DNA from 4 places in the Lujinxingia sediminis genome. Region 2 is predicted to be linked to each of the others. Evidence: riboswitches for the same ligand, from Rfam matches in the RefSeq annotation. Region 2 holds a riboswitch; each other region holds the start of a gene.
What was found. Region 2 has a riboswitch for cobalamin ahead of EA187_RS17500 (TonB-dependent receptor plug domain-containing protein). Riboswitches for the same ligand answer to the same signal wherever they lie in the genome.

Region 1 (7,355 bases), on a different contig from region 2:
GGTTTCACCGCAGGCACTCAACTCGATGCACCCGTCAACCCCCTCGCAGCTCTCCACTTTGGTGAACGTGTCGTCACAGCCGGCAAGATCCACGTCACAGGTGGCTTCCTGCGGCACGCAGAGCACCTGCTCGTCGCAGGCATCCACCGCGCGGCAGTCTTCGTCCGCGTAGCCATTGCAGCTCTCCACTTCGGCTTCATCGGCCGCGCAGACGGGCACGTCGGTGCAGCTTCCCGCCTCGGCGCAGAAGATGGTGGTGCCGCAGAGAGTAACTTCATCGCAGGAATCGAGTCCCTCGCAGCTGGCCACCTCCTCAAAGCCCTCATCACACGACGGCAGCGCCAGACAGGCATCCTGCGCTCCGGCATCCCCGGCATCTTCATCGGGAAGCACATCCTCCTGCCCCACATCCGCTGGCTCATCAACGTCGGGGTCCGAGCTACAGCCAGCAATCAAAGCGCTCGCCAGAAACATCACCACGCTCAGGCGCATCTTCTTCATCCATGTCATCGCGTCTTCCTCATAAGAATCATCAAACGATCCACGCCCTCACCGGGGCAGCGTGAACCCGTTCTGGCAAAGCAGCCAGCGCCAGACAAGAAGGAAGGGATCGACCAACGTCGACGTCCCCTCACTGCGCCGTGAGCAGACATGGATGCCGATGGATGCGAGCCCGAGCGCGATGCGTGCACGACGCAAAACGCGGCCGCGTCATCAACCCGAGCTCACGTCGCACTACGGACGACGCCGCCAGAAGGGCCGCCCCCCCACCACCGGACGGTAGGGTTTCTGCAACTCCGCTCCCACCCCCTCGCGCTGCGTGGTGCGGTAGAGTGCAAAGAGCCCGATCGCCGCCTGGATCACCGCCACGCCCACGTAGAACCCGCCCGGGCCCATGGCGTCCATCAACGCAGCCACCCCCACCGGTCCGGCCGTCGCCCCCAGCCCGAAGACCAGCACCAGGGTGCTGCTGGCGGCCACACGCTGACCCGGGCGCAGGTGATCGTTGGCGTGCGCCATCCCCAGCGCATAGACCGGCATCGAGAAACCTCCCACCAGGAAGATCAGCCCCAGGGTGAGCGCCGCGCTCTGCCCCATCATCACCCAGGCCACAAGCGCCAGAGCCACGCTCAACGCGCTGGTCAGCACGATCACCGCCCGTCGCGCAAAACGGTCGCTGAGCCTGCCAATCGGAAACTGAAGGATCGCCGCGCCGGCGATGAGCATCGCCATAAAGATCGAGATCTCGGCGACCGAGAGTCCGACCTCCTCCCCGAATACCGCGCCCATCCCCAGAAGGGCTCCCGTGGAGAGCCCCGCCCCCGCGCACGCCATCACCCCCAGCGGCGAGAGCGTCCAGAGGGCGCGCGGACTCAGGCGCTCCTGCTCCTCGGAGGGCTGTGGCGCGCTGGTGGTCAGCGAGATCGGCACCAACGCCAGCGAGATCAACACCGACGTCAGCACAAAGAGCACGAGCTCCGCCGGCGAGCCCACGTTGAGGAGGAGTTGTCCCCCGCTTAAACCTACGTACTGGACGACCATGTAGAGTGAGAGAAGTTGGCCCCGTGTGCGGTTATCCGCCCGATCATTGAGCCAGCTTTCGGCCACCACATAGACGCCGGCATAACAGAACCCGGTCACCAGGCGCATCAGCCCCCAGAACCAGGGCTCAAGAATGAGACCGTGCAACAGGATCGCCGCCGAGGCCATCGATGACCACGCCGCAAAGACCCGAATATGCCCCACATCTTTGACGATTTTCGGCGTGAGGGTGGAGCCGGCCAGAAAGCCCACATAAAACGCCGACATGATCGCGCCGGTCGCCCCGGTGCTAAAGCCCTCGATCGAGGCACGAAGCCCCAGAAGGCTCGTCTGAAGACCGTTTCCCAGCATGATCAGCGCGATCCCCACCAGGAGCGCCCAGGAATGTCGAAGCGCGCTTTTCACCCTGCACCTCAGCCTCAATCAACACGATATGACACCGCGCAGCGCGCGAACTGCCGCGCTCTACTCGAATCCCACTCGCCGAGCAAGCACCGCAACTACGCCGTGAGCAGAAGTCGACGTCGATGGCTGCGAAGTCGAGAGCTTCTCGGGCAAGGCGCGAAACTAACGCTGCCCGAGGTGCTCTCAACGCAGCAGATGCTCGAAGAGGCCGTCGCTCACAGTCCCCCCCTGCCCCTGGTCGTTTAAGATACCCCTCACCGAAGCGCCCGCCGGCGTTGTACCGCGGGCGCTCGCCATGCGCTCAGCTCAGGTCTTGAAGCAGACGTTCCAGCATGGCTCCCAGGGTTTCGATGTCATCTTCGGTGACGTTGAGGTGAGGACGCAGGCGAATGGTATCGGCCCCGGCCCCCAGGAGCAGAAGATTCTCGCGATCGCGGGCGCGCTGAATCAGCGTCTGCTTGAGTCCGGGAGTTCGCATCGAGAAGCCCTGGTAGAGGCCGTAGCCCCGCACGTTGTACATAAGCTCGGGGAAGCGCTCGGCCAGCCCCTGGAGCATCTCCACAAGCAACGCGCCCAGCGCCGGAACCTTCTCGATGAGACCTTCGCGCTGCACGATGGCGTACTCCTGAACAAAACGCACCATATCCGCCAGCGTGCCCCCCCACGTGGAGTCGAGCACCCCGAGGTCGTCCATTCGGTTGAGCATATAGACCACCCCGTTGCCGAGCTTCTTGCCGCTGGCCACCGCCTGCGGGGGATGGGGGAGATCGAAGGCGTCAATCGTGAAGAAGGTTCCGGTAGCGCCGCCGGCGGTCTGAACCTCGTCAAAGGCCAGCGGAATTCGGTGGGCATGGCAGAGCTCGGAGAGCTTCTGAAAAAAGGAACGCGGCGCGACGCGGTGGCCGCCGGCCCCCTGAATAGGCTCCAGGATCACGGCGACAATCTCATCACAATAATGCTCAAAGAGATTCTCCAGAACCGTCAGGCAACGCTCCACTTTCTCTCGGGTTTGGGCCGGACTCTCGCTGGTATCCAGGGCCGGAAAGGGCACCTGCAGGTTGCCCGGCACAAGCCCCTGAAAGTCTTTGGTCATCACCGGATCATGAGAGACGCGCGTGACGTTGAGAGCGAAGACGGTGCGCCCGTGGAAGGCCTGATCGAAGTACACAAAGCGTCGAGCGCGGGGCGTCTTCCCCTCCGAAAGCAGGCGTTGATGATGAAGGTTGATGAGGTACTTCATCATGTTCTCAACGGCCTCCGCTCCGGAGTTCACCGCGTAGACCTCCAGCCCCGGATTCTGCATGCACCGCGGGCCGAGTTTATGAAGGGTGCGGTAGTACTCCAGACACTCGGGGGTGAGGAAATCCGGGTTCGCGATCTTGTTGTTCGCAGCCACCACCAGACGCCGGGTGTATTCGGCCTCATAGAGCCCGGGGTGGTTATGAGCGATGAGCTTGGCGCCGTAATATCCCGCCCAGTCAAAGAGGCGGTTGCCTTCAAGCGTCGCCAGGTACATGCCCTCCGAGCGAGCCAGGTCGACGACAAAGGGGTGGGGTTCGGCCAGCACGTAGGCGTTGAGTTCTTTGAGAAGTGCGGCGCTGCCGGGGGCAGCAGGGGGCGCGGTGAGTTGGGGCATGAAAGACCTCGACAGACGTCAGAAGGGGGGCAAACCCCCGGGATCGCGGGAAACGAGCCTGATGTGGGAATGTGGGGGCCGACGGCTGCTCGCAGCCTCCCCGCGCGGTGGCGTGGGGCGAGCTAAGGAAAGAGCGGAGGCCTGCGATCGGTACGATCCCGGGAGGAAAACAAGCGGGCGAAAAAGCGCGCGCCAGACACAGGGAGAGGGTCCGCACAGAGAGGCACTCTGAGGTGGACCGGCGGCGCTCCCACGGCACGGCCAGGTCAAACCGATCCGGGATGGCTCTCCCTCGATCGGATGCGGGCAGGTCTTCGGGCTTTTGAGCGAGTCGCCCACCGATAGGGGGCGCGTGCCTACTGTCCACCGCTTCCCGGCCCCACGGGGGCCAGTGCGTCAGGTGTGGAGGTCGTTCTCAAGTACCGCTGCGGGGCAGCTCCGGCATTCAACCGGATTCCCTGTTCACACGCCTTCAACACAAGAGCAGCTCAAGACGTGCTTTGTCCCCTGGAGCGCCTTTTCCAGGCCTCCCGGGGAACACCAGCATGGCCGGGACGTTAGGCGCTGACTTCAGCGGGTGTCAACGCAATTTGCGGGACGGACGTGAGGAGGCTGATCGGCATGTGTTCGCCGCACTCCGCCCCCCGGCGAAGTCTGGGGTGGTCGCTTGCCTCACAGCTCCCCGGACATCGCCAGCGCGATTGCCACTAACGTTCGGAACACTCCCGACGGCACAAACGCGCGTGCAGACCACCTTCGGAACACTCCCGACGACACAAACGCACGTGCCGATTGCCTTCGAAACACTCCTGACGACACAAACGCATGTGCAGACCACCTTCGGAACACTCCTGACGACACAAACGCACGTGCAGATTGCCTTCGGAACACTCCCGACGGCACAAACGCACGTGCAGATTGCCTTCGGAGCACTCCTGACGACACAAACGCATGTGCAGATTGCCTTCGGAACACTCCCGACGGCACACACACACGCGCAGACCACCTTCGGAACACTCCCGAGGGCACACACGCATGCGCAGACCACCTTCGGAACACTTCTGACGACACAAACGCATGTGCAGATTGCCTTCGGAACACTCCCGACGACACAAACGCACGTGCAGATTGCCTTCGGAACACTCCCGAGGGCACACACGCATGTCCAGACCACCTTCGGAACACTCCTGACGACGCCGGAACGACCGCAAAACGCGTTCGGAAGTGCTTACAAGCGAAAAGGACAGGGGCTGCAGATGGTCTTTGAAGATGCGTACCACTAAAAACCCCCGACCGTTTCGACGGTCGGGGGTCATATGCAGAAGTAGAACCTTATGTCGCGGGGACAATCGAAGAGGAGCGACTTAGCGCTCCTCCCCCACCATCACTCACTCCGCGCCGCACTGGGCATCGAGCGGCGAGGGGTGAATCGACTGGCAGTGCCCCTGGTCGATGGAGCCGGGGATCCCGTTGAGTTGCACCGGCATAATACGATCCGAGTTCAGGCACGAGGTACCCATCCCGCTCTGGCAAGAGCCGACACTGACGTAGACCGTCCCCGACAGGCTCAGCGGCAGATTGAGCGCCCAGTTTCCTGTGGCATCACTCACCGTATGGGCCACCACCGGCCCCCAGGTAAAGGGGTCTTCCATGCCCGCCTCGCAGCTGCGCGCCGGGTAGCTCGAGTACACATACACCGGCACCCCGGGCGCCGGAGTCGTCCACCCGCCGAGCGAAACCGAGCTCTGCAGGCACGCCGTCTCTCCGGCGCCCAGCACCAGCGCATCGGCCTCAGCGCACTCGCCATCGCCACACTCGGCCACAGTCGCTCCTACCGTGCTCGCCATACCGGAGGCGACCTGCCCCTGGCCGTCGAGCGCGCTCAACTCCAGCTCCGCATTGAGCGGAACCTCGATGCAGTAGCCGCCCTCACTATCGCTGACCGCCGAGAAGAACTGCGCACCCACCGCGCCCTCGTGCACCGCGTACACCGTGGCGCCCTCGACCGGAGCATCTTCGCTATTGAGCACCTCGCCACTGAGACAGGTCCCCTGGTCGAGAAGCTCCACAGTGACCTCCAGGCACTCCCCTTCGCCCTCGCCAGAGCAGCTCGCGGGAACATCACTTCCGCTCACCGTCACCGGACCACCGTCCTGGTAGAGGAAGTCAGCGTGGTAGGCCCCCACGTTCAGCGTGCCGTCGAGCAGAAAATCCATGCACGCCTGCCCCTGAGCATCAGTGAGGCTCGTGCCGACCAGCGCCCCCTCAAAGTCCAGGCCATCGCCCTGCACTGTCGCCCCCGGGATGGGCTCGCCGGACTTCGCATCGACGACGGTGATGTTCACGCAGTTGCGCAGCGAAACGGGCTTATCAGCGTTCCACCAGCTGAAGTGCGTGGCGTCGCACTCCGCCAGACGTTGTATCCCCGCCTCGGTCACAGCGCACTCGCCCTCCTGCACCCAGCGGGCCTGCGCCAGGTCGAAATGCCAGAACTCAATGGCGTCGCCCGCCTCATAGGCTTCCAGGGCCTCAGGGATCACAAACTCCACGCGCGCCGACTCGCCATCGGCCAACTGCAACTTCTCGCCACCCTGCCAGAAGGAGATATCCGCCATCAGCACGCTCAAGATCGGCGTCTCCGGCCCCCCCCCTTCCGGAAGCCCGATAAGCGGCCCCGGCATAAAGCGGGCATCTTCGGTGGTCGGATCGAGCGAGGCAATCGTCGCCTCAACCTCTCCGTTCACCGGGTTGCCCTGACCGTCGACGAGGCTGTTGGCAGGCAGGCGAACCCGCACATTGCCGCGTGAGATGACGGCGTCCGCATCGTGGTTAAAAACCTGCGCCGGCCCCAGGGGAAGGAGCCGAAGGATCGCATGGGCCTCAACCCCCTCCTCGGCCTGATGGACCGGGTAGTCCAGACTCGACGGCGCATATCCCTCGGCCTGCACCTGCGCCAGAAAACGCGCCGCAGCTTCCGGCGCGTCGAGCACCACCTCACCGGCCGCATCACTGAGCAGAACCTCCTCGCCATGACGCACCTGAGCCCCTTCGACCGGAAGCCCCGCCTTGTTAAGGATCTTCACCCGCAGGGCCATCGCCGACCGCGCGATGGGGTCTTCGGCATCGGCATCCGGCTCTTCAGCGTCCGGAGCGTCGGCGTCCTGATCGGCGGCGTCCTCGTCGGCGGCGTCCTGGTCGCCAGCGTCCTGCTCATCTTCGATCTGAGGGTCGTCCGGAGTATCGGAACACGCCGACGCTCCAGTCACCACCAGACCGCCCGCAAGCATCATCATCACCAGCCGTTTCATCATCATCGCATGCATCATCATCCTCGTACTCAAGTCTGGGAGCCAGACCCCCTGCATCGCCGCCGGGGCCCGCTCCACGTTTGCGAAACGTCGATACAGTGTTGGCTTTTGCACAGTCGGTGCCAGACCACCGCCCGACACGCAAAAAACCACGCTTCCCCTCGAAATCAACGTTCTTCGCAACGATTGAATACGGGCGATCTTCACCTCGTCTCTCCTCTCCACCTTCACGATCGGAGTACGTGTTTTCCAACCACGACTAACCTTGCGGTCAATACACCCCGCCCCTCTACTCCACTCCGCCCCAGCTCCACGTCCCAGCGCAACGCCACCGCCCGGGATGGTGCCTTTCAAGCGCCCCGAACTCGCCCGAAACCCGGGGCAGCGCTACCGCGATTCCCTATCGACGATGCCAGCCTCGTACTGAGCGCAAGAAACACCTGAGCGCAGCCAGGCCGACGACT
Region 2 (7,355 bases):
CAGGGTTGTAGATGCGGATGGTGGCGCTTTCGCCTTCGGCGAACTCGGCGCTGCCGCGGATGAGGTCGTAGGTTTCCAGGGTGAAGGGCTCGGAGATGATCTCTTCGGGGACCAGTGCCTGACGTTCGGTGGCGTTGAGTTCCAGGGTGTAGCCCTGGGTGAGTGCCTCATAGGCGCTGATGGCGAAGATGTAGGAGCCCGGGGTCAGTAGCGTGAACTCGAGGAGTTCGAAGGTGCCGGTGCCGAAGAACTGATGCGAGACCAGGTTGTCGGAGCCCAGGATGGCGCCGTTGGGGTTTCCGTCGCCGGGATTGTTGTCGTCCTCGATCCACTCTTCTTCAACCTCATCGTAGATGATGCCGCCGGTGCGCAAGACGCCTTCGAAGCCGACCGGAGCTGCGACATCGATGCGGTAGAACTCAAGGTCGCCCGAGTCGAGCCGTTCTTCGCGGGAGAAAGAGAAGTTTCCGCCACCGGTGACGTTGATCGGGGTTGGGTCAATGAAGATATTGACGGGCACGAAATCATAAATCGTCGCCGCCCAGTTATCGTTGGTCATGGCGATGGTGTAGGTACCACCTTCGGCGGCAAAGAAGTACATCTCGGTGTCGTAATAGGTCGTGGGATGATCGACCGGGTAGACGTCTTCATAATAGGCGAGCTCTTCGCCGTTTTTGGAGATCGTGAAGATGGTGGAGAAGGAGCTTGGGTTGGACGAGGTGTAGCCCAGGCGCAGCATCTGGCCAGGCTGAGCGACGACTTCGTATTCGTAGGTGTCATCGACATCGACATCGACCGCGCGCTGGGTGCTGATCGCAAAGGCGGTGGAGGGGCCGGTCTGGCGCTCCGTATCGAAGAGCAGGAAGATCGGCTGACCGGAGGCGGGGCGCTCGGGCACGAAGGTGTCGCCCTCTTCAAGATCGAAGGACTCGGTGAACTCGGAGAGGCTGGCCCACTGGTCGACGACGGCCTGCGCGTCGGCGCCGAGCATGTCGATGCTCATGGCCAGGTTGAAGTCCGCGGGGAATTCGACCTGGTAGAGGTTCTCGGTGAGCTCGGAGAGGTCGCCGCTGGCGACGGCTTCGATGCCAGGCCAGGGCCTGGGTGCGGGGGCCTCAATGCGGTTGATCTGCGCGACGTAGGCCCAGGTGCCGTCACCGCTGTTGGCGGTGCCGTTGAGCTCGTTGAGCGCGTTGGCGATCGTCACGGTGTAGTCGCCGTCGGCGGGGAGCGCGAAGGTGCGCTGCGCGACGTTGGAAATGCCGGAGCTGGTGGCGCGATCGTAGCCGTCATCGTTGGTGATGATGGCCATCGGCGAGGGCAGGCCGCGGGTGAAGACGGTCAGCTCGAACCAGTCGCCGACTTCGGCGGTGAGGGTGAACTCGTGCTGACCGGCGTCGTCGGCCTCGATGGTGCCGGCGAAGACCAGGCTGGATTCCAGCGCGGGAATGGTCAGGGCGTTATCGCCGCCTTCGGCGTAGACGACGTCGGCGCTGGACGCGAGGTTGTCGGCGACGGTGTCGACTGAGATGCAGCGGTTTTCCACCTCGAAGGTGTCGTCGCTGCAGACGACGTTGCCCAGGTCAACGCATTTGCCGAGCGCGACGTCGAAGACGGTGCGGTCGGCGCAGACGGTCTCACCGATGAGGGCGCAGCCAGCGTCGGCAAACTCGGTGCCTTCGCCGCAGACCTCTTCGGTGAGCTCGCACTGGCCGTTGGCGAGCACGGTGTCTTCGCCGCAGGTCAGCGGGTTGTCGACCAGGCAGCGGCCATCGATTTCGATGGTGCCCTCACCGCAGACGATCTCCTCGGGGCCCACGCAGGTGCCCGACTCGGTGTCGTAGACGGTCTCGTCACCGCAGAGCTCGTCGGTGGGGACGCACTGATCGTTATCGTTGAGGGTGAGGCCTGCGCCGCAGGTGTTCTCGGCGAGGACGCAGGCGCCTCCGCTGAGTTCCGTGCCGGGGCCACACTCTAAGAGGTCAGGGGTTTCGGCGTTGTCGCCGCCGCAAGCGGCCAGGGCGAGTACCAAAATCCCGCTGAGGGGAAGGTTCCAGGGGGTGAGTCGCTTCATCCGATTCATCTCCGACTTTCTGACAAGTCCGATCGTGGGTTCTCGTCGATGGGTTAGCGCGGTCGGCTCAACGTGTGATGCGCGACCGGCTGGCCTGCAGGCGTTCGGGCACGACAGAGCCAGGGTCTATGGGGACCGTGGGCTAGACGATAGTCAGCAACCCCCTGTTGATGCAACCAAATTCTGGATCTTCAGGCGGGCGGTGCTTTTTCGGGGGGCGGTGTGGCGGGGGGGCGTGGCGCGCGACGGTTGAGGATGAGTCCGAGGGCGCGCAGCGCTAATGCGAGCAGGGCGGCGACCAGGGTCTGGCTTGCGCCCACCGACCAGTCGGTGGCCAGCGCGAGCATGTAGCCGAGCAGGCCGGAGGCGGCGCCGGAGGTTGCGGCGATGATGAAGACCCATTTCAGCCCGACATTTAGCCCGAGCGCGCCGATGGCCGGGAGCACAGTGAGACCGAAGGTGGGGAGCGCGCCCAGTGCGCGGGTGGAGAGGCCGGTGAGGAGCGCGATGGCGCCGAAGAGGATGGCGTCGAGCCTGCGCACGGGCACGCCCTGGGTGCGGGCGACCAGGGGATCGAGGCTGGCGAAGACAAAGGCGCGAAAGGCAACGAGCTGGGTGAAGACCACGAGCAGCGTGGCGCCGAGGATGGCGTAGAGATCGCTTTCGCGCACGAGCACCGCCGAGCCGTGAAGCACCGCTTCGACTTCGTGGAGTTCGTGGGCGATCAGCGGACCCAGCAGCAGGACCAGCGCCGTCGGTACGATGAAGGCCACGCCCAATAGCGCATCCCGTCCCAGCGTGGGGCGCTCGCCAAGCCAGACCAGGCCAAAGACAACGAGGGTGGAGAGGAGAATCGCCAGCGCCGGGGCCAGGAGTTCGGCGAGGAGGCCGGTCAGGCCCAGCTGCGCGCTCAGGTAGAAGGCGATGGTGACGCCCAGGGCCGAGGTCTGGCTGAGTGCGGCGCTGACGAAGACGATGCGGCGGCTGACCACGTAGACGCCCAGCAGACCCAGGCCAAGGCCTGCGATCATGGCCGTGAGAATGGGGTCGCGGTAGAGGTCGCCGTAGAGCGCCAGGAATTCAAACATAGGGGTGCCGGCGAAGATCGGAGAGGATCAGTGGGTGTGGTGCGGATCATCGAGACAGTCTTTCAGGCATTCCTCGATGGCGATGTGGCCGCGGCGGTCGATGCGCATGATGCGGCTTGAGGCGCTGCGCGCAAGGGCGGAGCCGTGGGCGATCATCATGACCGTGACGTCGAGCTGCTGCTGGATGCCGTGGAGAAGTTCGATGGTGGTTGCTTCGCGCTCCGGATCCATGGATGCGGAGGGCTCGTCGAGGAGCAGAAGTCGGGGCTTTCCGAGCAGGGCGCGGGCCAGGAGGATGAGCTGTTTCTGACCCTCGGAGAGCTCGCGGAAGAGGTGATCGCAGAGGTGGGCCATGCCCACGACCTCCAGGGCGTCGAGGAGCTCGTTGCGGCGGGGGCGGATGCGCAGCGCGCTTAAGCCCCGGCCGCGGTGCAGGCCCGTGGCGAGGACGTCGAAGACGGTGGCGGGCAGCATCGGGTCGAGGGTGCGGGTCTGGGGCACAAAGCGCAGGGCGTCGGCCGGCAGACTCCAGTCGATGCGCCCGCTTACCGGTGGGATCAGCCCGATGAGGGTTTTGAGCAGGGTGGATTTTCCCACGCCGTTGGGCCCCTCAATGAGCATGAAGGTGCCCTGGTGGAGGTGAAAATCCAGGGGACCGAGCAGGCCCTTGCCGCCGTAGCCGCAGACCAGCCCCTGCACCTGCAAGAGCGTGGGCTGCCGGGAGATATGATCCTCAGGCAGGCAGGGGGGGATGGGCTCGTGGGGGAGCTCTGAGGGCTGGTCGAAGTTGGGGCGGAGATCGGTATCGGCGCTCATGCAACGCTCCCGAGCAGAGGTTCGGGGAAGGGGCTCAGGCCGCCACATCAGGGGGCCAGGGCTGGCTTCAGAGTCTCATAGATGCGCTCGGCCAGCGCTTCGAGGTGCTCGACGTAGCGCTGCCCCTCGGAGGTCTGGGCGGGCAGTCGCAGCAGCGTGGCGTCGGTGCGCTCGCTGAGCTGCTCGGCGGTGCGCGTGGGATAGTAGTTAAGCTGGAGGATGGCCGGGACATTGCGCTCCTGGATCGTCTCCACCAGGCGCGCGACGTGGCGGGGGTTGGGCGGGACGCCCGGCTTGGGTTCGATCTGCATCACGTCGGTGAGGCTGAGCCAGCCGGCCACGTAGGTCCAGGATTTGTGGTAGGTCACGACCTGGCGGCGCTCAGCGGGGAGCTCGCGAAATTGCAGCTCGAAGCGCTGGGCAAGGCGGATGAGGTCGCGGGCCAGATCGCGGCTGCGCTTTACGTAGGCTTCGGCGTGGGGTGGGTCGAGCTCGGCCAGGTGGCGGCCGAGCGCCAGCGCCACGCGCGCACCCTGGCGCGGATCGGTGGTGTAGTGGGGGTTACCGCCCGGGTGCACATCGCCCATCGTGCGGTCGACCGGACCGCGCGGAACATCGGCGGCGACGATATGCGCGGAGGCGTCAAAATAACCGGGCTGGCCGGCCTGAATCTTCGGGTTGCGTGCGCCGGTGATCAGCGTGGGGAGCCAGCCTACCTCCAGGTCCATGCCCACCAGCACGAGCAGGTCGGCGCGGTGGAGCAGGGGAACGAAGCTGGGGCGAGGATCGACGAAGTGGGGATCGTCGCCGGGACGCACGAGCACCTCGACGGTGCCCTGGTCGCCGAGCACTTCGGTGGCGATGGCGCCGAGATCGGGAGTGGTGGCAACCACACGAAGTTCTGCGGAGGCCGGGGAGGCCGCCATGATCAGGAGGGTGGCGATGAGGCCGAAGAGGGCGGTGATGATGGCTGGCTTTCGGCGTTTAAGCGGGTGTGACATCGGAGCTCCATCCCGGTGGAGAGGCATCTGGTTAAGCGCGATAGCTCTGGGCGCGGTGCGTCGGGCGCGGACCCTAACGTTGAACAGCCGTGAATGCAAATGTATTGCAACAACACTCGGAGCGATGCGCCAGGGGCGCGATTGACTTCTGTGGGAGGGCGCTGCGATAGTCCGGCTGAGCGCCTTCTCTTGAGAGATGCGCTTCGTATCAGGGAACCCGGTGCAAATCCGGGACGGTCGCGCCACTGTGTGCAGCGAGCTGAAGGCCAGGAGCCACTGTTTTTTCGGAGAAGCGTGCTTCTCCGGCGAGATGGGAAGGCGGTCGGAGGCGATGAGGGTCGAGATGTTGACGTCGACGCTCGGGAGCTGTGAGTCAGGATACCTGAGCACCATGTCTCTTCGCGACAAAGAGCAGCTCATGACCTTGGATCGGATGACAGCCCCCGGGGGGCTTAAGCGCGTGGTGTGCGCGCTGGCGTGGTGCGCCGGGGTGGGCGTGTGCGTCGACCTTGTGCCGGAGGCTGCGGCCGGGGAGGCGGAGCGCGCGTCTGGCGAGGTTGTGTCCGTGTCTGGTGTGGAAGGTGTTGAAATTATTGAGGTATTGGCGTCGTTGGCGCAGGCGTCTTCCGAGGATGAGGGAGAAAGCGATGACGACGAGGGCGGAGAAGATACCCTGCGGGGGCGCACGGTGGTGGGGGATCGGAGTGCGCGCGAGGACGCGCGCCACCCTTCGGGCTTTGTAACGCGGGTGCGGCTCGGGGAGAGCGTGGCGGCTTCGGAGACGCTGGGGGCGTCGCTGGAACAGGTGGAGGGGGTGCAGCTCTCACGGGCGTCGAGCCCGGGGCAGCCGGCCTACGTATCGGTGCGGGGCGGCAGCCCCCGCCAGCTCGTCGTCTACCTCGACGGCCTGCGCCTGAGCTCGCCGGCGGGCCTGGGGTTTGATGTGGGGCAGCTCGGGGTGGGCGGGCTGGCCTCGGCCGATGTGTTTCGCGGGGGGGCGGCGGTGGTGCACGGGGCCGGGGCGCTGACGGGCTCGGTGCAGTTAAACCCGCGGATGCCCACCCCCGGGGTTCGCGCCAGCGCGCGGCTGAGCGCCGGGAGTTTCGGGAGCGCGGGCGCGCAGGCCGCGTTCGGTGTGGGCGGGCGGCGTGCGGGGCTGCGCCTGCATCTCGGGGTGCGCCGAAGCGAAGGCGATTTTGGTTTTGTCGATAACCAGGGAATCGTGCAGGCCCGGCGTAATAACGACCACCGACGCTTCGGCGGCGGGGCCACCGGCGTGCTGAAGGTGGGCGATGGCGGCGAACTTCGCCTGACCACCCTGGTGGAGGAGGGCGCCGGGGGGAGCGCTGGCCCCTCGGAGTTTCAGCGCTCGTTTGAGCTGGCTCGGGTCGATGATCATCGCCGTCTGGCCAGCCTGCGCTACACCTTTGAGGGGGAGCGCTGGCAGGCCCACGCCGACCTCGGCGCCCAGGACCGCGCCTACCGCTACGAGAACGCGCGCGGCCATATGACGCTGGAGCATGTGGAGGCCCACTCGCGCCAGCAGACGGTGGCGGCTACCGGCGGGGCGCGGCTCTTTGCCGGGGCGCATCTCCTCAACTTCAGCGGGGAGCTTCGCGCGGAGCGTTATGAGGCGGCGGACGGCGCGGCGACCCTGGGAGCGGAGCGTCTCAATGCGGCGCTGGCGCTCTCGGAGGAGTGGCTGCTGGCGGGCGATACGCTCAGCCTGGTGGGGGCGCTGCGCGGCGAAGTTCTGCGTGAGCAGGGGTCGGATTCTTCCATGGATTCAAGGGTTTATGCGCCTGTCGTTCCGGCCATCGGTGCGATCTGGCGGGCGCATCCGCGGCTGGAGGCGCGCGCCAACCTGGCCAAAACCTTTCGCGCGCCGCATTTCGATGAGCTCTACCTCTCGACCGAAGCGGTGCGCGGCAACCCCGATCTTTTGCCCGAAGAAGCCGTGGTGGTCGATGCGGGCCTGCGCCTTCGGCTGGGCCCCGGGGCCAACTCGAAGGCGCTGGAGCTGGGGGCGGCCTATTTTCATAACGCGATCGGGCAGATGATCCTCTTTTTGCCCATCTCGGCCTACGTCTACCAGGCCCAGAACCTCTCCGGGGCGCGTGCGCACGGCGTGGAGGCCACCCTGGGGTGGGCACCTTTTGGGCGCGTGCGTCTGGACGGAAGTTATACGCTGACACGCGCCTACCTCACGATCGACCAGGGAGGTATCCCCGCGCAGCTTCCGCATCAGCCGCGCCACCGCGCCTTTTTGCGCGCGACCCTGGATCTGGGAGGGCTGGTTTCGACCGAGACGTTCCGAACCTTTTTGAGCGACGCGCGCCTTCAGGCCACCGCGCGGTATCGGAGTCGGGTGCAGCT
Region 3 (7,355 bases), on a different contig from region 2:
CGATGTAGCGGCGGGGCGCGGTGTCGCCCTCCTCGTAGTTGGCGAATTCGCTGGTGCGCCACGCCTCACCCACCTCCAGATCGAAGAGGAAGTCACGGGTGGTCTGGCCGGGCTGCGGCGCGTATTCGCCCACGATGGTGAGCTTGGCGGGCACCGGGGAGCCGGACTGATCGACGACGACGAGCTCCACGCGGCCCGAACTCGGGGCCTCGGCACGCAGGTTGAGCGGCTTGCTTCCTACCTCAAAGCTCTTAAAGCCCGAGGTTTCGCCGCTGGCGCGCACCCGGTGGCAGTAGCGTCCGGCGGGAAGCGAAAGCTGGAAGTAGCCGGCCTCGTTGGTGAAGACCTGATTAAAAATACGCGGGCGTGCGCTCTCGGTGGGCGTGCACGCCGCCTCCAGCGAAGCCGCGCCCTCGATGCCTTCGTAGATGAAGACCTGGGCGTGTTCGCCAGCCGGCTCGCCACTGAAGGCGTCGAAGACACGGCCTTCGACGCGCACGGTGTCTTCCTGGCGGATGCGGTAGAGCTCATCGCGCAGGCTGGCCACATCGCCATCGCCCAGGATGAAGTAGTTGGTGAATTTGAAGCGATCCGGGAACTCCGCGCGCTGGGCCACGCAGGTGTCGTAGCGTTCCAGGCATTGCTGGCCCAGTTCCTGGCAGTCGCCACTCTGGCAGTTCGCTTCGATCTCGGCGCAGACCTGGGCCGCGGGGCGCTCCGGATCGCAGAAGGAGGGGGCGAGCCGGGTGGGGAGCTCGTGGGTGAAGACCCCGCCGAAGCCCGAGGCGTAGAAGAGGAAGAGCATGTCGTAGGGGTCGGTCTGCCCGCCGTAGGCCTCGTTCTTATTAAAGACGAAGTTCGACTCGGGGGCGGCGGCCGAGGCAAAGCCGTAGCTCACACCACGTTCGCTGGCGGTGGCCACCAGATCGGTGATGTGGCCCGGAAAGGCCGGCAGATCGATGGGGCGCTGGTAGACCTCTTCGAGCCCAAAGCGCAGGTCAAAGCCCATCTCCGGCAAAAAGATGCTGTTGAGCGCGCCCATCCCCAGGACCATGCCCGTGGGCACGGTGAAGCCGTTGAAGTTGATATCGGGCAGAAACGCCCCGAGCGCGTTGACGATGTCGCGGTTGGGGAAGGTCAGCGAGGCCTGGGCGTTGTTCACAAGCTCGGCCTCCACTTTGACGTGGCGCGCGCCCGGCTCAAGGATGTAGCGGGTGGTGAACCCGACCAGGGGCACCCCGTCGGACGTGGGGATCTCTCCACGCAGGGCATCGGCCAGATCGGCCTCATAGGCGTTGACCATGGCCTGGTTGAAGAAGCGCAGCATGGTGACAAACTCCCCGCCACGCCCGCGCACCTCGATGATCGCCGCCTCGCCATTGGAGCCGTCGTTGACGACCACGATTGCTTCGGGGTCGACGACCTCCAAAAAGAAAGCCGGGAAGAGCTCACCGAACGCGTCGCGCCCGCCACCGCCGAGGGGATCGCCCTGGGCTTCGGGGCGCTTGAGGTCAGCGTCGATAAGCGATCCCCCAAAAATCCCGGAGCCGCGGTTGAAGGTGCGATCCTGGATGACCAGGCGGACCTGGTCGTTCTCCAGGATCCAGTCGCCGACTTCGCCCAGGGCGGTGGGTCCGCCGATGAGCTGGGTGCGGTGGGTGATGCGCTCGGCGCTGGCGTAGGGGGCGGGCCCCTCGTCTTCGCAGCCGCTTAAGGCGAAGCCTGCGGCGATGATGGCGAGGGTCGCCAGCGCGCGGAGCGCGCCGGCGTTGCGAGTGCGGGTGGGGTGGGTCGACAGCATGTTCAGATCACCGGGAATGGGGGAGGGCGCGTCTTACCAGCTGAGCTGAAGGAGCAGGTCGAGGCGGTCGTTGTCGAGGCGGCGCGCGTCCTGCTCGGTGGTCAGGGTGTAGTTGGCCAGCACGCGCACCGGGTAGGTGGGCGCGTTATAGTTCAGGCCGATGGTGTGGTAGGTCAGCGCGTCGTTCTCAAAGATCACACTGGACTCGCCGCCGTAGCTGCTTGACGGGTCGTAGCTGGCCAGACGGTAGGCCGGCTGCAGGCCGAAGGGGGCCTGGTAGGCGAGCTGCACGGAGTAGCCCAGCGCGCTGAGCTCCGGGTCATCTGGGAGGTCGGGGGAGTCCACACTGGAGGCCACGACGTTGGCCAGCAGCGAGGCTCCGAAGAGGTTGACCTGCAGGTCGGCCGTCCAGCCCTGACGGACGCGGTCGACGCGGTTGGGCTCCTCGCCGAAGGTGTCATCGTTGTAGAAGACGGCGCTCCCAAGCGCGATCTCATCGCCCCAGTGCAGCATCAGCCGCCCGAAGTAGGCCAGGCGATCGTTGGCGTTGAGCGAGGCGTTGGGGCCGTTGCCATTGGTGGCGGCCAGCGCGTAGCTGATGCCGGGGCCCTGATCCTCTTCGCCGCCGAAGAAGTAATCGCCGCGCAGCTGCACGCCGACCTGGCGGCCGGCCGAGAGGCCGTCGACGTTATACCCCTCCACGTTCTGCACGCCGCGGTTGGCCACCGATCGGTGCACGAAGAGCAGGTTGCCCGTCGAGATCAGATCCTCGACATCGAAGGGGGCTTTGAACTGGCCGACGTTGATCTCCAGAAACTCAAAGGGCGCATAATAGGCGTAGACGTCGGTCATGCGCAGCGCGAGTGCTTCGACCGGGGAATCCTGCCGGGTGCGGACCAGGCGGCTTCCGGCGTCGAACTGGAAGACAAAGCCCAGGCCGTTATCCATCTGCCCGGTGGTGGTCAGGCGAGCGTCGGCCATGGTGAAGCCGTCGTTACGGCCGATGAGCGCGACGTTGGGATCGTTGCCAATGGCGGTGTAGCCGGCGCGGATGTAACCGCCCAGACTCAGTGTCCAGGGGCCGGCGAAGGAGTCATCATTTCCGGCGATGACCACGCCGCCCGCAGGGGCCCGAGCAGGGGAGAGCGCCACGGTGCCCACCGGGGGCTCCTCGGGGCTGAGCTCGTCTTTGACCTCTTCATCGCTGAGATCGACCTGCTGGGTCTTGAGGATCGTGACCTGGTGCTTCTCGCGATCCTCCGTCGGGTCCACACGTTCGCCGGGCATCACGTCGCGGCGCGCCTCGTCCTCGGCGGCCTGCTGGGCCTGGCCGACGGCCTCATCGGGCGTGGGGTCGTCCGAAACGGCTTCGGGATCGCCCTCTCGCACGTCGGGCGAGTTGAGGTCGTCGATCACGCGCTCGTCGGGGCTATCGGGCTCCTGGGCCCACACGTCGGTTGCAGTGAGGAGGGAGAGCGCGACGATGGCCATCGCCGCCCTGGACTTCATACGCACCATGATCAGGGCCTCTGCACAATCAATAGAAGGGAATCACATCGCGCCACGCGCGCTATCTGAGATGGCGGCCGCGTTCCTATGAGATTCGGAGAGTCGCTGCGGGCGCGCCGGGCTGGAGAAACCGCATCAGATGTACACCACGCCAAAATGAGCGTCCAGCCACCGGATCTCCTGCCGAAGCAGCGCCGGGCGTCGATCCGTGGCCTCTGCCTGGCCAACGCGTCGCGGAGAAGGAATGCCGGGGCATTAATAGGAGCGAGAGCGGCCCTCAGAGAGCGATGTGCAAAATTTTTAAAAAAGCATCTTGACGGAATCTCTGTTCCGAGTATTCTCCCGACTCCCTGACGAGGCCCAGCCCGAAAGGGGGCCGGCTCCAGGAGGAGTGGCCGAGCGGTTGAAGGCACCGGTCTTGAAAACCGGCAAGCGCAAGCTTCGTGGGTTCGAATCCCACCTCCTCCGCTCTAAAAAAGAAAGATCCTGCTTGCAGGAAGTTGTTTGATAAGTGAATAAGATTGAGTGCGGAGAGGTGGCCGAGTGGCTGAAGGCGCTCCCCTGCTAAGGGAGTATACGGCTTAAAACCGTATCGAGGGTTCGAATCCCTTCCTCTCCTTTTCGACTTAAGTCTGTGCTGGCACAGGACATCAAAAGTAACTGACGATGACCGCTTCACCGCCTCGCAGAAAAAATAAAAAAAGTCGAAAAAGAGCTTGCAAGACCGAAAAGGCGGTGTTAATAAAATGACCACGCCGGGCGGTACAGAAACACCGGCAGCAAGCACATAGCACGCACCTGTAGCTCAACTGGATAGAGCAATGGTCTACGGAACCATAGGTTGGAGGTTCGAACCCTTCCAGGTGCACTTTGAAACGCTCTTAGTTCCTAAGAGCGTTTCTTTGTTTTCGGAGTGCGGCACCGCAAGTCAACGTTGACGCCATGTCTGCTGCATCGAGAGCAAACTGAGCTGTGTTGTAAATCCTCGACGATGCTAAAGCATCGCCTGCGGTTTACGCCTTGCTCAGTTCGCTCTCGATATCGCATCCAAAGGCGGCACCATTGTCTCACGGCGCCATAGGGTCTTACATTGGCACGAAAGAAAGTCGACAACATCTTTATGATGCAAGCTCTGGAAGAAGCGGAGCGCGCACAGGCTGAGGGCGAAGTCCCGGTCGGTGCAGTCGTCGTTCATAAAGGCCAGGTCATCGCTCGCGGCTTTAACCGGCGCGAGAGCTGGCAAGACCCCACAGCCCACGCGGAATTGATTGCGGTGCGACGCGCCGCAGAAGCCCTGGGCAGTTGGAGACTCCATGAATGTACGGTCTATGTCACTCTGGAGCCCTGTCCGATGTGCGCGGGAATGTTAGTTAACGCGCGTGTAGGTCGGGTGGTCTTTGGAGCGCGAGACCCGAAAGCCGGCGCGATGCGCTCGTTGTTTGCGATGGGTGAAGATCCTCGATTGAATCATCGGATTGAGGTCAAAGAAGGTGTCCTGTCAGCAGCCTGCGGGCGAGTTTTAAGTGAGTTTTTCCGCACGATTCGCGAGAAACGTAACGCGGCGGTAATAAAAGATGATTCATCAACACAAGAATCATCTTAAGTGCGGAGGGGTGGCCGAGTGGTCGAAGGCGCTTGATTCGAAATCAAGTGTACCTTCACGGGTACCGTGGGTTCGAATCCCACCCCCTCCGTTTGTACGCTCTTAAAGATCTCGCAGGTTGAGATCTTTCTGGAGAGGTGGCCGAGTGGCTGAAGGCGCACGCTTGGAAAGCGTGTATACGTTTACGCGTATCGAGGGTTCGAATCCCTCTCTCTCCGCTCGACACAGGTGGCCGGTTGACGGTTTGCCTGATGCCCCGCTAGGGTGGGGCTGTTCGACCCCTGAGCGGCCAGTGCGACCGCTGGCCTGGCACCCCGTCAGGTCCGGGAGGAAGCAGCGGACCAGGTTCAGGGTGTGCGCTGGCCGCTTGAGGGTCGAGCAGTTCGCAAAGAATAAAGAATCCCGCGACATCTCGTTTGAGGTGTCGCGGGATTTTTTTTGGTTCAAAATTCGGCGTGTTTCGGCCTCGTGACGCTTGTCGGCGAGTTCGATTGACCCGGTACACGTCCCGGTGCTAACAGGGCCGGGCTCGACGCGGCAGGAAGCTGGTGTGACACCAGCGCTGCCCCCGCAACTGTGATCGGTGATGAGCGCGTAAGCACGCCCGGCCTGGATAGGCCGGCGCAGCTAAACCCACTGAGGCTTCTTAACGCTTCGGGAAGGGCACGCGTAAAGAAGATCCGAGAGCCAGGATATTGCTGCGTGGAGAATTACCCCCAATCGCTTCGGGAAGGCAGCGAGAGGAACGCAGCAGATCCGGCGCGCGCGCGTCGATCCTCGATGTCGTTGGCCTGAAGGCCGGGGCGTTGAGTCGGGGTTGTCCCGCTGCCGACCTTCGATCGCCATCCGGAGCATGCTGTGATGGAGATCGAGATGAAGACGCTTAAAAGTCGGGCGGATTTGATGGCGCTGGTGCTGGCGGCGAGCCTGTCCTTTATGGGCTGTGGCGAGACCGACGAGCCGGCCGACTGCGAGGGCACCAACTGCGAGGTGCCCGATGATCAGCAGGAAGGCATTGAGGTGGCCGGCGAGTGGGCGACGAACTTCGGCGGTCAGGAGACGATCACCGAGGAGGTCTGGGGCCCGATGCTTCTGACCGAGTACGACAACACCGAGCGCGTGGCGATCACCCAGAACGCCCCTGACGCCGAATACGGCCCCAACACCTACAATGTGATCGTGTGGACTGAGCTGGTCGATGACTCGTTCTACTACTGCATGGCGGCCTTCGATCAGCAGACGGTCGAAGAGGCCCGCGCGATCGAGGCTGACGCTGACGCCAGCGATCCGGAAAACGGCGGCTGCGGCGGCTTCTCCTGGACGAAGATGACGCGCCTATGATGAAGCGAATCCATCATGGTCTGCTCGCTGCCATGCTCGTCACCGCCGGGGGGGCGGTGGGCTGTGGCGAGGCGGTCCCGCCGGTAGATGCTGCACCCTGGTGGGAGGGGCTCCCTTACGCCAGTGAGATGGTTTCGTTTACGCCGGGTGAAGGTGCCGGCTATGGCGAACAGGCGTTGCCCGACGTGGTGCTGGGGCCGCCGCAGGGCAAAGGAGAGCTCGCGGCGTCGCTCGATGTCTTGAGCCTTGGAGATGGTGGGGAGATCGTGCTGGGCTTTGGCGATCGCGTCATCGTCGACGGTCCCGGTGCGGACTTCGTGGTCTTTGAAAACCCTTTTTACGCCGATGGCGATCCCGAGCAGGTTTTTGCCGAGCTGGGCGAAGTCTCGGTGAGCGAAGACGGGGAGACATGGGTGCATTTTGCCTGCGACTCTACCCCGGACGATGCTCCCCCTTATACGGGGTGCGCCGGCTGGACGCCGACGCAGGAGTACGACGCGTTGGAGCATCCGACGCTCTCGCTTGAGCTCACCGGCGGCGATGGTTTTGACCTGGCGGACGTGGGTCTAAGCCGGGCGCGTTACGTGCGCATTCGGGACCTCTGGGGCGTGGGTGCCACTCCCAGCCAGGGTTTTGATCTGGACGCGGTGGGCATTCTCAACGCTGAGTAAGTTCTTGTAATGATTGAAAAAAAAGGCCGCGCCTCCCGAGGGGGGCGCGGCCTTTTTTGGGGTTCAGACCTCAGCAGATCGCGTTGTCCATCGGGACACCATCAATACCCGCGCTCGGCCATATCTTCGCCGCTCGGGGCGTCTTCGACGATCGTGGCCAGGCCGCTGACCTGCACATCAACGTCGAGGGTGCGGTTGGCGATGCGATCGAGGATCTCCGCTTTGACCTCGGCAAGGGGGAGGGTACCGCGACGGCCGTCCTTGTAGGTACGCAGCGCGACGTTATGCGCTTCGGCCTCGCGTCCGCCGATAACCAGCATGTAGGGGATCTTTTTGGTCTCCGCTTCTCGGATCTTAAAGCCCATCTTCTCGCTGCGATCGTCAACCTCAACGCGTACCCCGGAACGTTTGAGGTCGCGGGCGACCTGCC
Region 4 (7,355 bases), on a different contig from region 2:
ATACCCAGATCCCCAACTCAGCCCCCCTTAGTTCCGGCTCTCGACACCCAGAATGGCAACTCAGCCTCCTTAGCTGGCGCACTCACCACCCGAGTCCGGCGACTCAGGCCCCTTGGCTGCAGTTCTCGACACCCAGATCCCCAACTCAGCCTCCTTGGCGCCGACTCTCGACACCCAGATCCCCAACTCAGCCCCCCTTAGTTCCGGCTCTCGACACCCAGAATGGCAACTCAGCCTCCTTAGCTCGGGTTCTCGGCACCCGAGTCCGGCGACTCAGACCCCTTAGCTGCGCTTCTCGGCACCCAGATCCGCAACTCAGCCTCTTTAGCGCGCGTTCTATTCAGGTAAATCGACTCTTCCCCCTTAACTCCGCGAATTTATTGCACACGAAAAGGCGGTGGTTACAGGTTTGAACCCGCAGTCATATGTCTTTGATAGGGCGCAGCCACGCCGTTTCGCGTGCCCAAAAACCCGAGTGCATCCAGGGCGACGCCTGGCAAGGAGGCAGGGATGAAGCTGTAGCAGCGCTACCGCGAATCCCTGACGACACAGCCAGCGTCGTCCCGGGGCGCTCGGCATTTAACCCGACCATCCAATTACTCTGGGAGGAGCTGAATGAAACATCCGCTCAGTCGTAGGTCGTACCCCGTCGCTTCTTCGCCCCGACACATCACCTGGCTCAAGCTCTGGAGTGTGAGCTGCCTCTCTCTGGCCCTGATGCTGATGGTGAGCTGCTCCTCAAGCAGCCCCAACGTGACGCCTCAGGGCCGCGAGGCCAGCGCCGAAACCCGGGCGGTGGGGGCCAGCGCCGAGGTGCTTCAGGGCGCCGGCGCCCCCTCGGCGTTGGACATTCATCTGGTGGGTTTTCATCCCATGGCCGACGACCCCTCGATCCAGATGGAGGCCCATCACTTCTGCCGCCAGGTCAACGAGGACTTTGCCCAGTGCGCCATCTTCGACAGCGACGGCAGCGACGCCAACTTAAACGGCGTGGAGTACATCATCTCCTCGGTGCTCTACGAGCAGCTCCCCCAGGAGGAGAAGCAGTACTGGCACCCCCATAACTACGAGATTCTCTCCGGTCAGCTCGTCGCCCCGGGGCTCCCCGACGCCGCCGAAAATGCGCTGATGGAGAGCAAGATCAACAGCTACGGCAAGACCTATCACCTCTGGCATACCGGCAACGTCGGAGCCGAAGGCGACGAGCTCCCCTTAGGCGCCCCCATGCTGGCCTGGTCCTTCAACGCCGACGGGGAGCTCGATGAGACCTTGCTGGTCGCCCGCGACGAGGCCCTGAACTTGGATACCAACCAGATTCGCCAGGAACGCGCCGTGCTCATCGATATGGCCGAGCCCCAGGAGGGCGTGGACATGTTGGCCGGCGCCTTCCCCGATCGCGAAAAACCCGTCGGCATCGAAGATCGCGAAAACAGTCGACAGGGCCGCGGTGGCGGGCCCATCACCCCCTCCGAGGAGAAAAAAGACTCGGAGGAGAAGAAGGACGAGTCCAGAGACACGCGGGAGAATATGAACGACAGCTCCGCCGACTGAGTTTTTTGATGCGTTCTTCGCGACCCCCCCAACCCGAGCGCATCCAGAGCGACGCCTGGCACCCGAGCGCTGATCGAGATCGCGCTCGAACTCGTACTGGTAGCTCGTACTCGTGCTCGTACTCGTACTCGTGCTCGGACGCGCCCCACCAGCGGCTCTCACGAATCGCCCACATCGTGTCCCCCCCAAGCCCCACAACCACCCAACCACCCAACCACAACCCGCACACCCCCCAACCCGACGCGAACCCGAAATCCCGAGCGCATCCAGCCGCTCTCACGAATCGCCCCACATCGCGAACCCCGGCGCTCCACAACCACCCAACCACCCAACCACCTATCCACAACCCGCACGCCCCCCCAACCCGACGCAAACCCAAAGATCCGAGCGCATCCAGGGCGACGCCTGACAAGGAGATAGGGATGAAGCTGTAGCAACGCTACCGCGAATCCCTATCGACGCCGTCAGCGTCGTCCTGGGGCGCTCGGCACTCGGATCAGAAGTCTTCGTCGAACTTAACCTCCCCCTCGACCGCGACCTGGTAGGCGGAGACGCGGCGCTCAAAGAAGTTGGTCACTTCCTGAACGTCCTGCAGGTCCATAAAACTCAGCGGGTTCTTCGTGCCAAAGATCTCGGGCATCTCCAGGGTGCGCAAGCGCTGGTCGGCGCAATGCTCCAGGTAGGCGCGCACATCCTCCACGCTGAGCCCGGCCACTCCACCTCCGAGCAGATCCTCGGCAAAGAGCGCCTCGCAGTCGACGGCCTCCCGGATCATCGTCTGCACCTCAGCGCTGAGCTCCTCGTCAAAGAGCTCCGGCTCCTCCCGGCGAACCGTGCGCACCACCTCGAAGGCAAACTCCATATGGGCGCTCTCATCGCGAAACACCCAGCTTGTCCCGGCGGCAAGCCCGTGCAAGAGCCCCCGCGAACGCATGAAATACACGTAGGCAAAGGCCCCGAAGAAGAAGAGCCCCTCGATGCACGCCGCAAAGCAGATCAAGTTGAGCAAAAACTGCCGGCGATGCGCCCGTGTCTCCAGCCGGTCGAGCCCTTCGATCGAGTCCATCCAACGCATGCAAAAATCGGCCTTGGCCCGAATCGAGGGGATGTTTTCAATGGCCGCAAACGCCTCGTGACGCTCCTCAGGATCCGGCACATAGGTGTCGAGCAAGGTCAGGTAAAACTGGACGTGAAGCGCCTCCTCATAGAGCTGCCGGGCCAGATACATCCGCGCCTCCGGCGCGTTGATATGCTGGTAGAGGTTGAGCACAAGGTTGTTGGCCACGATCGAGTCCCCGGTGGCAAAAAACGCCACCAGCCGCTGCACCATATGCGTCTCGGCCTCGGTGAGCGAGTCGCGCAGATCGTTGACATCGCTCGAAAAATCAACCTCCTCCACCGTCCAGGTGTTCTTAATCGCGTCGCGATACATCTGGTAAAAACTCGGGTACGTCATCGGGCGAAGCGTCAGACAAAAGCCCGGATCCAGCAGATTGTCGGGTCGTTGAATACTCATTGGCAGGCCTCACAGATCTCGGGGTTTTCCAGCGAACAGGCAATCGCCTCGCGTTGAGGCACCTCGACTGTCGTCTTGGTGATTCGCGTGGCCGGACGCGAGCGCAGGTAATAGGTCGTCTTCAGGCCACACTTCCAGGCGTAGAGGTACATCGAGGAGAGCTGTCCCAGGGTGGGGCTCTCAATAAAGAGGTTGAGCGACTGACTCTGGTCGATAAATGCGCCGCGCTCGGCGGCCATCCCGATAAGCGAGCGCATCGGGAGCTCCCAGGCCGTGCGAAAGACCGTCCGAAGCTGCTGAGGCAGCTCTTCAAAGGACTGCACCGAACCTTCGGAGTTCTTGAGACGCGCGCGCATCCGCTCATCCCACAGCCCCAGCTCCTGGAGCTCGGCGACCAGGTAGCGGTTGACCTGAACAAAATCCCCCGAGAGCGTCTCCCGCTTAAAGAGATTGGATACCTGGGGCTCGATGCACTCGTAGCACCCGGCGATCGAGGCGATGGTCGCCGTCGGCGCAATCGCGCAGAGCAGCGAGTTGCGCAGCCCGACCTTCTGAATCCGGGCCCGGAGCGCCTCCCAGCGCGCTGGCTCCTCGGGGCTCACCCCCCACAGGTCAAACTGCAGCTGGCCGCGCGCGGCCCGCGTCTCTTTAAACGCGGCGTGCGCCCCGTGGGCCTCGGCCAGGTCGGCGGAGGTCGAGAGGGCGTGAAAATAGATCTCCTCAGAGATCCGCTTCGAGATCGCTCGCGCCTTCGGGCTGTCGAAGGGGATCTTCATCTGAAAAAACACATCCTGAAGCCCCATCAACCCCAGCCCCACCGGACGCCACCGATCGTTGGACGCCGCCGTCGATGGAATCGGGTAGTAGTTAAGATCGATGACCCGATCCAGGCCTACCACCGCGGTGCGCACCGTCTGTGCCAGCTTCTCATAGTCGACAACCACCTCCCCCTCGGCGTTTTTCAGGGTGTGCCTGGCGAGGTTGATCGAGCCCAGGTTGCAGACCGCCGTCTCCTGAGCCGAGCTCACCTCGATGATCTCCGTGCAGAGGTTCGAGAGGTGAACGCGCGCCCCCTCCTCGGCGGTCTGATTGCAGGTTCGGTTACTCGGATCTTTAAAGGTCATCCACCCGTTGCCGGTCTGCGCCAGCGTCCGCATCATCCGCCCGTAGAGGTCACGGGCTCGCAGCTCGCGCACCGCCAGCCCCTCCTTCTCGGCCTGCTCGTAGCGCCGATCGAAGGCCTCCCCATAGAGATCTGGAAGCTCCGGCACCTCCTTCGGGTCAAAGAGACTCCAGGATTCATCGGCCTCCACCCGTCGCATAAAGAGATCCGGGATCCAGTTGGCGATATTCAGGTTATGGGTGCGCGCGGCTTCATCGCCGGTGTTATCCCGAAGCTCCAGAAACTCCTCGATGTCGGCGTGCCACGGCTCCAGATACACGCAACACGCCCCCTTGCGCTTACCCCCCTGATTAACCGCCGAGACCGACGCATCCAGGGTCTTGAGCCAGGGCACAATCCCGTTGGACTTCCCGTTGGTGCTCTTAATGAGCGATCCCCTCGATCGCACCCGATGAAACGCCGTGCCAATGCCCCCCGAGAACTTCGAGAGCAGCGCGATATCGGTATAGCGCTGGTAGATCGCCTCAAGCTCATCGGCCGGGGAGTCGAGCAGAAAACAGCTGGAGAGCTGCTCAAATGACGTCCCGGCGTTAAAAAGCGTCGGGGAGCTTGGCAGATACTCCAGCCCGGAGAGCAGCGCGTAGAGCTTCTCGGCCTGCGCCATATCCTCACTCAGCGCACACGCGATCCGCAGAAAGAAGTACTGCGGCGCCTCCATCACTCGCCGGCTCTCCGGATGCCGCTGCAGGTAGCGATCGTAGAGCGTCTTGATCCCAAAATACTCAAAATGCGCGTCGCGGCTGCGATCGATGAGCGCGTCGAGCTCCTCGTGATGGGCCTCGACAAATCCCTTGAGCCGCGCGTTGTAGCGCCCGACCTCATAGCCCCGCTCCACGCACCGCGAGAAGCTGGTGATCCCCTCGCTCTGCAGATCATCCCCAATCCGCTGCGCCAGCAGTCGCGCGGCCAGCTTCGAGTACTGCGGCTCCTCCAACATCAACGACGAGGCGACCTGAATCGAAAGATCGTCGAGCTCCCGGGTCGACGCCCCATCAAAGAGCCCCCCGATCGTGCGCACCGCCACCCGCGTCGGATCGACCCGGGACAATCCCCGGGCGCAGCGGCTGATCGCGGCGACAATCCGCTCCAGGTCAACGCGTTCATAGGTGCCGTCGCGTTTGACGACACGCATCCCTCCCTCGTCTTTTCCCCCCTCATTCTCGTCGCTCTGTTCTGGCAGTGTTGCAGAAGTGGTGGTCATCTCTCATCCCTCGCTGCTCGGGTCATACGCGGGAACGACCAACCTCTTCAGAGCTCTCGGGCGCCTGACCCCAAAAGTTCCTCCAAAGTCGACCAGCGCTCCCGCGAGCGAAATGGGGCTTTGGAGGGCGTCTTAACGCTCACCTCTCTAAAAGCTCCCGAGTCGGACTGGCGCGGGATGTCTCCCCGGCGCCAGGCGCTGGCAGGTCTTCGGGCTCTCGAGCGCGCCCTTTTAAAAGGCACCTACTGCCCACCGCTTCCCAGGCTCTCAAGCCCAGTGCCATTGGTGGGGGTCGTTCTCGAATACCGCTGCGGGGCAGCTCCGGAGTCTCACCGGATTCCCTCTTCGGTGTCGCGATCATCTCGCGAAACACCAGCACGCAAACCACATAGAGTGGATCCCCCCCGTGGTCAACCACAAGATGTTGTGTTTCGAAGGCACGTCCGCGCCAACACGCGCTCCTGCCATCAGCCCCCTTTCGATGGGCGTTCCGGCGCGTGGCGACGCGTGAGTCTTTGCGGCGAGTCGTTTTGAAAAGAACGACGCCCCCCTGCACTTCGGTCTTCACCATCACGCGGGAAGAACTCGAAAAGGAGGGGGGCGTTATCTGATCATGGAGATGTTTCTGGCCTGCTCAGCGCGCTCCGCTGCTGCGCAGGCAGGGCCTAAAACTCCACCCGGTCGCCCGGGCGCAGGTTGCCGTCATAGCCCGGATCATCGCCCTTTTTCTGGCGGGCCTTGCGCGCGTTCCACGCCGCGCTCCCCAGAAAGGCCGGCGCGGCCACCACGCATAAGGGGCACATCACCGTGCCAAAGGCCGCAAGCCCCGCCACGCTCAACGCCCCCATCGCCCCGCCAAAGATCGTGTGCTCCCGCGCGCGGCGGCGGTACTCGCAGGGCGCTTCGCCCTGGTGTTGCTCCTCCTTCACGTGGATCGAAGACGCGCTCCCCTGGCCTGCTCGTTGTGTCACCATCTCAACCTCCGCAGCTCTCTCGAAGCGGCCCCCACTCACCATGAGGGCGCTCCCATCATCATCATCAGGGCCCCGAGCCACTCGCCCACCATCGCATCGTGTCGCGCTGCGGTGGCATCGGCACCCCACACCTACGTCCTGAGAGGAAAACAACGCCCGCTCACCGAACCTTCCGCCTCGCCATCGCACGACCTTCTCGAACGTCAAAACGCACCCGACTCCCCCCCCTATCTGAGCTATTTGATCCTTAAGCGATCGACCTTGATGAGAGAGCCCTGTGGAAAACTCTGTGAGAAACCCTGTGTTAAAGCTGTTAATCCACAACTGGAAAACCTGGGGCAAACTCGGCTCTCAGATTCTCCCCACATCTCCCACAGCCTTTCCCCGATCCGAATGTGGATAAATACTCGAAGTATTCAGGTGCTTTAGCGCTGCTCTCCACATTTCCACAGGCCCTACTTCTTCTACGTACCTCAAACACACCAAACCTTTTTTGTCTTTTGGTAGAAGATCCGTGACTGTGGAAAACTCCTGAGGCTCTAAGGGGCGCAAGCTCGCGAGTTACAAGGGCGATTGCCACTTGAAACCCTCCTCAACCTGTGGTGGATTGTCAGGGCTTACGAGCCGGGAAATTTATAAAAACCCAAACCTCTCCGCGGAGACGCGCTCCATGAAGATTCGCATTTCCAGCAAGACGCTCACCGACGAGCTCTTCAAACTTCAAGGCGTCGTCAGCCACCGCAGCACGCTGGCCATTTTGTCCAACGCGCTCCTGGTGGCCGAGGGCAACACGCTGACCCTGCACGCCACCGACCTGGACATCTCCGTGTCCACCTCCTGCGAGTGCGAGGTGCTGGAGCCGGGCAAGGTCACCCTGCAGGCCCGCAGCCTCTTCGACATCGTCAAAAACCTCGAAGAAGACACCCTCTC

Region 1: another riboswitch for cobalamin. It lies ahead of EA187_RS18885 (aspartate aminotransferase family protein); the one in region 2 lies ahead of EA187_RS17500 (TonB-dependent receptor plug domain-containing protein).
Region 3: another riboswitch for cobalamin. It lies ahead of EA187_RS10655 (hypothetical protein); the one in region 2 lies ahead of EA187_RS17500 (TonB-dependent receptor plug domain-containing protein).
Region 4: another riboswitch for cobalamin. It lies ahead of EA187_RS08865 (ribonucleoside-diphosphate reductase subunit alpha); the one in region 2 lies ahead of EA187_RS17500 (TonB-dependent receptor plug domain-containing protein).

What each region holds. Positions count from the first base shown of each region.
Region 1 covers NZ_SADD01000018.1:46,707-54,061, forward strand. The annotation lists gene EA187_RS18875 (hypothetical protein) at 1-510, opposite strand, end outside; gene EA187_RS18880 (MFS transporter) at 736-1,947, opposite strand; gene EA187_RS18885 (aspartate aminotransferase family protein) at 2,249-3,583, opposite strand; cobalamin riboswitch at 3,872-4,086, opposite strand; gene EA187_RS18890 (hypothetical protein) at 4,327-4,866, shown strand; gene EA187_RS18895 (peptidase associated/transthyretin-like domain-containing protein) at 4,972-6,897, opposite strand.
Region 2 covers NZ_SADD01000014.1:29,368-36,722, forward strand. The annotation lists gene EA187_RS17480 (proprotein convertase P-domain-containing protein) at 1-2,074, opposite strand, end outside; gene EA187_RS17485 (metal ABC transporter permease) at 2,266-3,162, opposite strand; gene EA187_RS17490 (metal ABC transporter ATP-binding protein) at 3,190-3,978, opposite strand; gene EA187_RS17495 (metal ABC transporter substrate-binding protein) at 4,026-4,979, opposite strand; cobalamin riboswitch at 5,163-5,384, shown strand; gene EA187_RS17500 (TonB-dependent receptor plug domain-containing protein) at 5,398-7,355, shown strand, end outside.
Region 3 covers NZ_SADD01000005.1:51,491-58,845, forward strand. The annotation lists gene EA187_RS10610 (CehA/McbA family metallohydrolase domain-containing protein) at 1-1,801, opposite strand, end outside; gene EA187_RS10615 (porin) at 1,835-3,319, opposite strand; tRNA gene EA187_RS10620 (tRNA-Ser) at 3,696-3,778, shown strand; tRNA gene EA187_RS10625 (tRNA-Ser) at 3,840-3,929, shown strand; tRNA gene EA187_RS10630 (tRNA-Arg) at 4,105-4,178, shown strand; gene tadA (tRNA adenosine(34) deaminase TadA) at 4,401-4,913, shown strand; tRNA gene EA187_RS10640 (tRNA-Ser) at 4,918-5,004, shown strand; tRNA gene EA187_RS10645 (tRNA-Ser) at 5,045-5,131, shown strand; RNA gene ffs (signal recognition particle sRNA small type) at 5,196-5,286, shown strand; cobalamin riboswitch at 5,400-5,631, shown strand; gene EA187_RS10655 (hypothetical protein) at 5,787-6,254, shown strand; gene EA187_RS10660 (hypothetical protein) at 6,251-6,925, shown strand; gene thrS (threonine--tRNA ligase) at 7,027-7,355, opposite strand, start outside.
Region 4 covers NZ_SADD01000003.1:284,304-291,658, forward strand. The annotation lists gene EA187_RS08855 (OBAP family protein) at 718-1,551, shown strand; gene EA187_RS08860 (ribonucleotide-diphosphate reductase subunit beta) at 2,048-3,067, opposite strand; gene EA187_RS08865 (ribonucleoside-diphosphate reductase subunit alpha) at 3,064-5,451, opposite strand; cobalamin riboswitch at 5,635-5,843, opposite strand; gene EA187_RS08870 (hypothetical protein) at 6,117-6,425, opposite strand; gene dnaN (DNA polymerase III subunit beta) at 7,096-7,355, shown strand, end outside.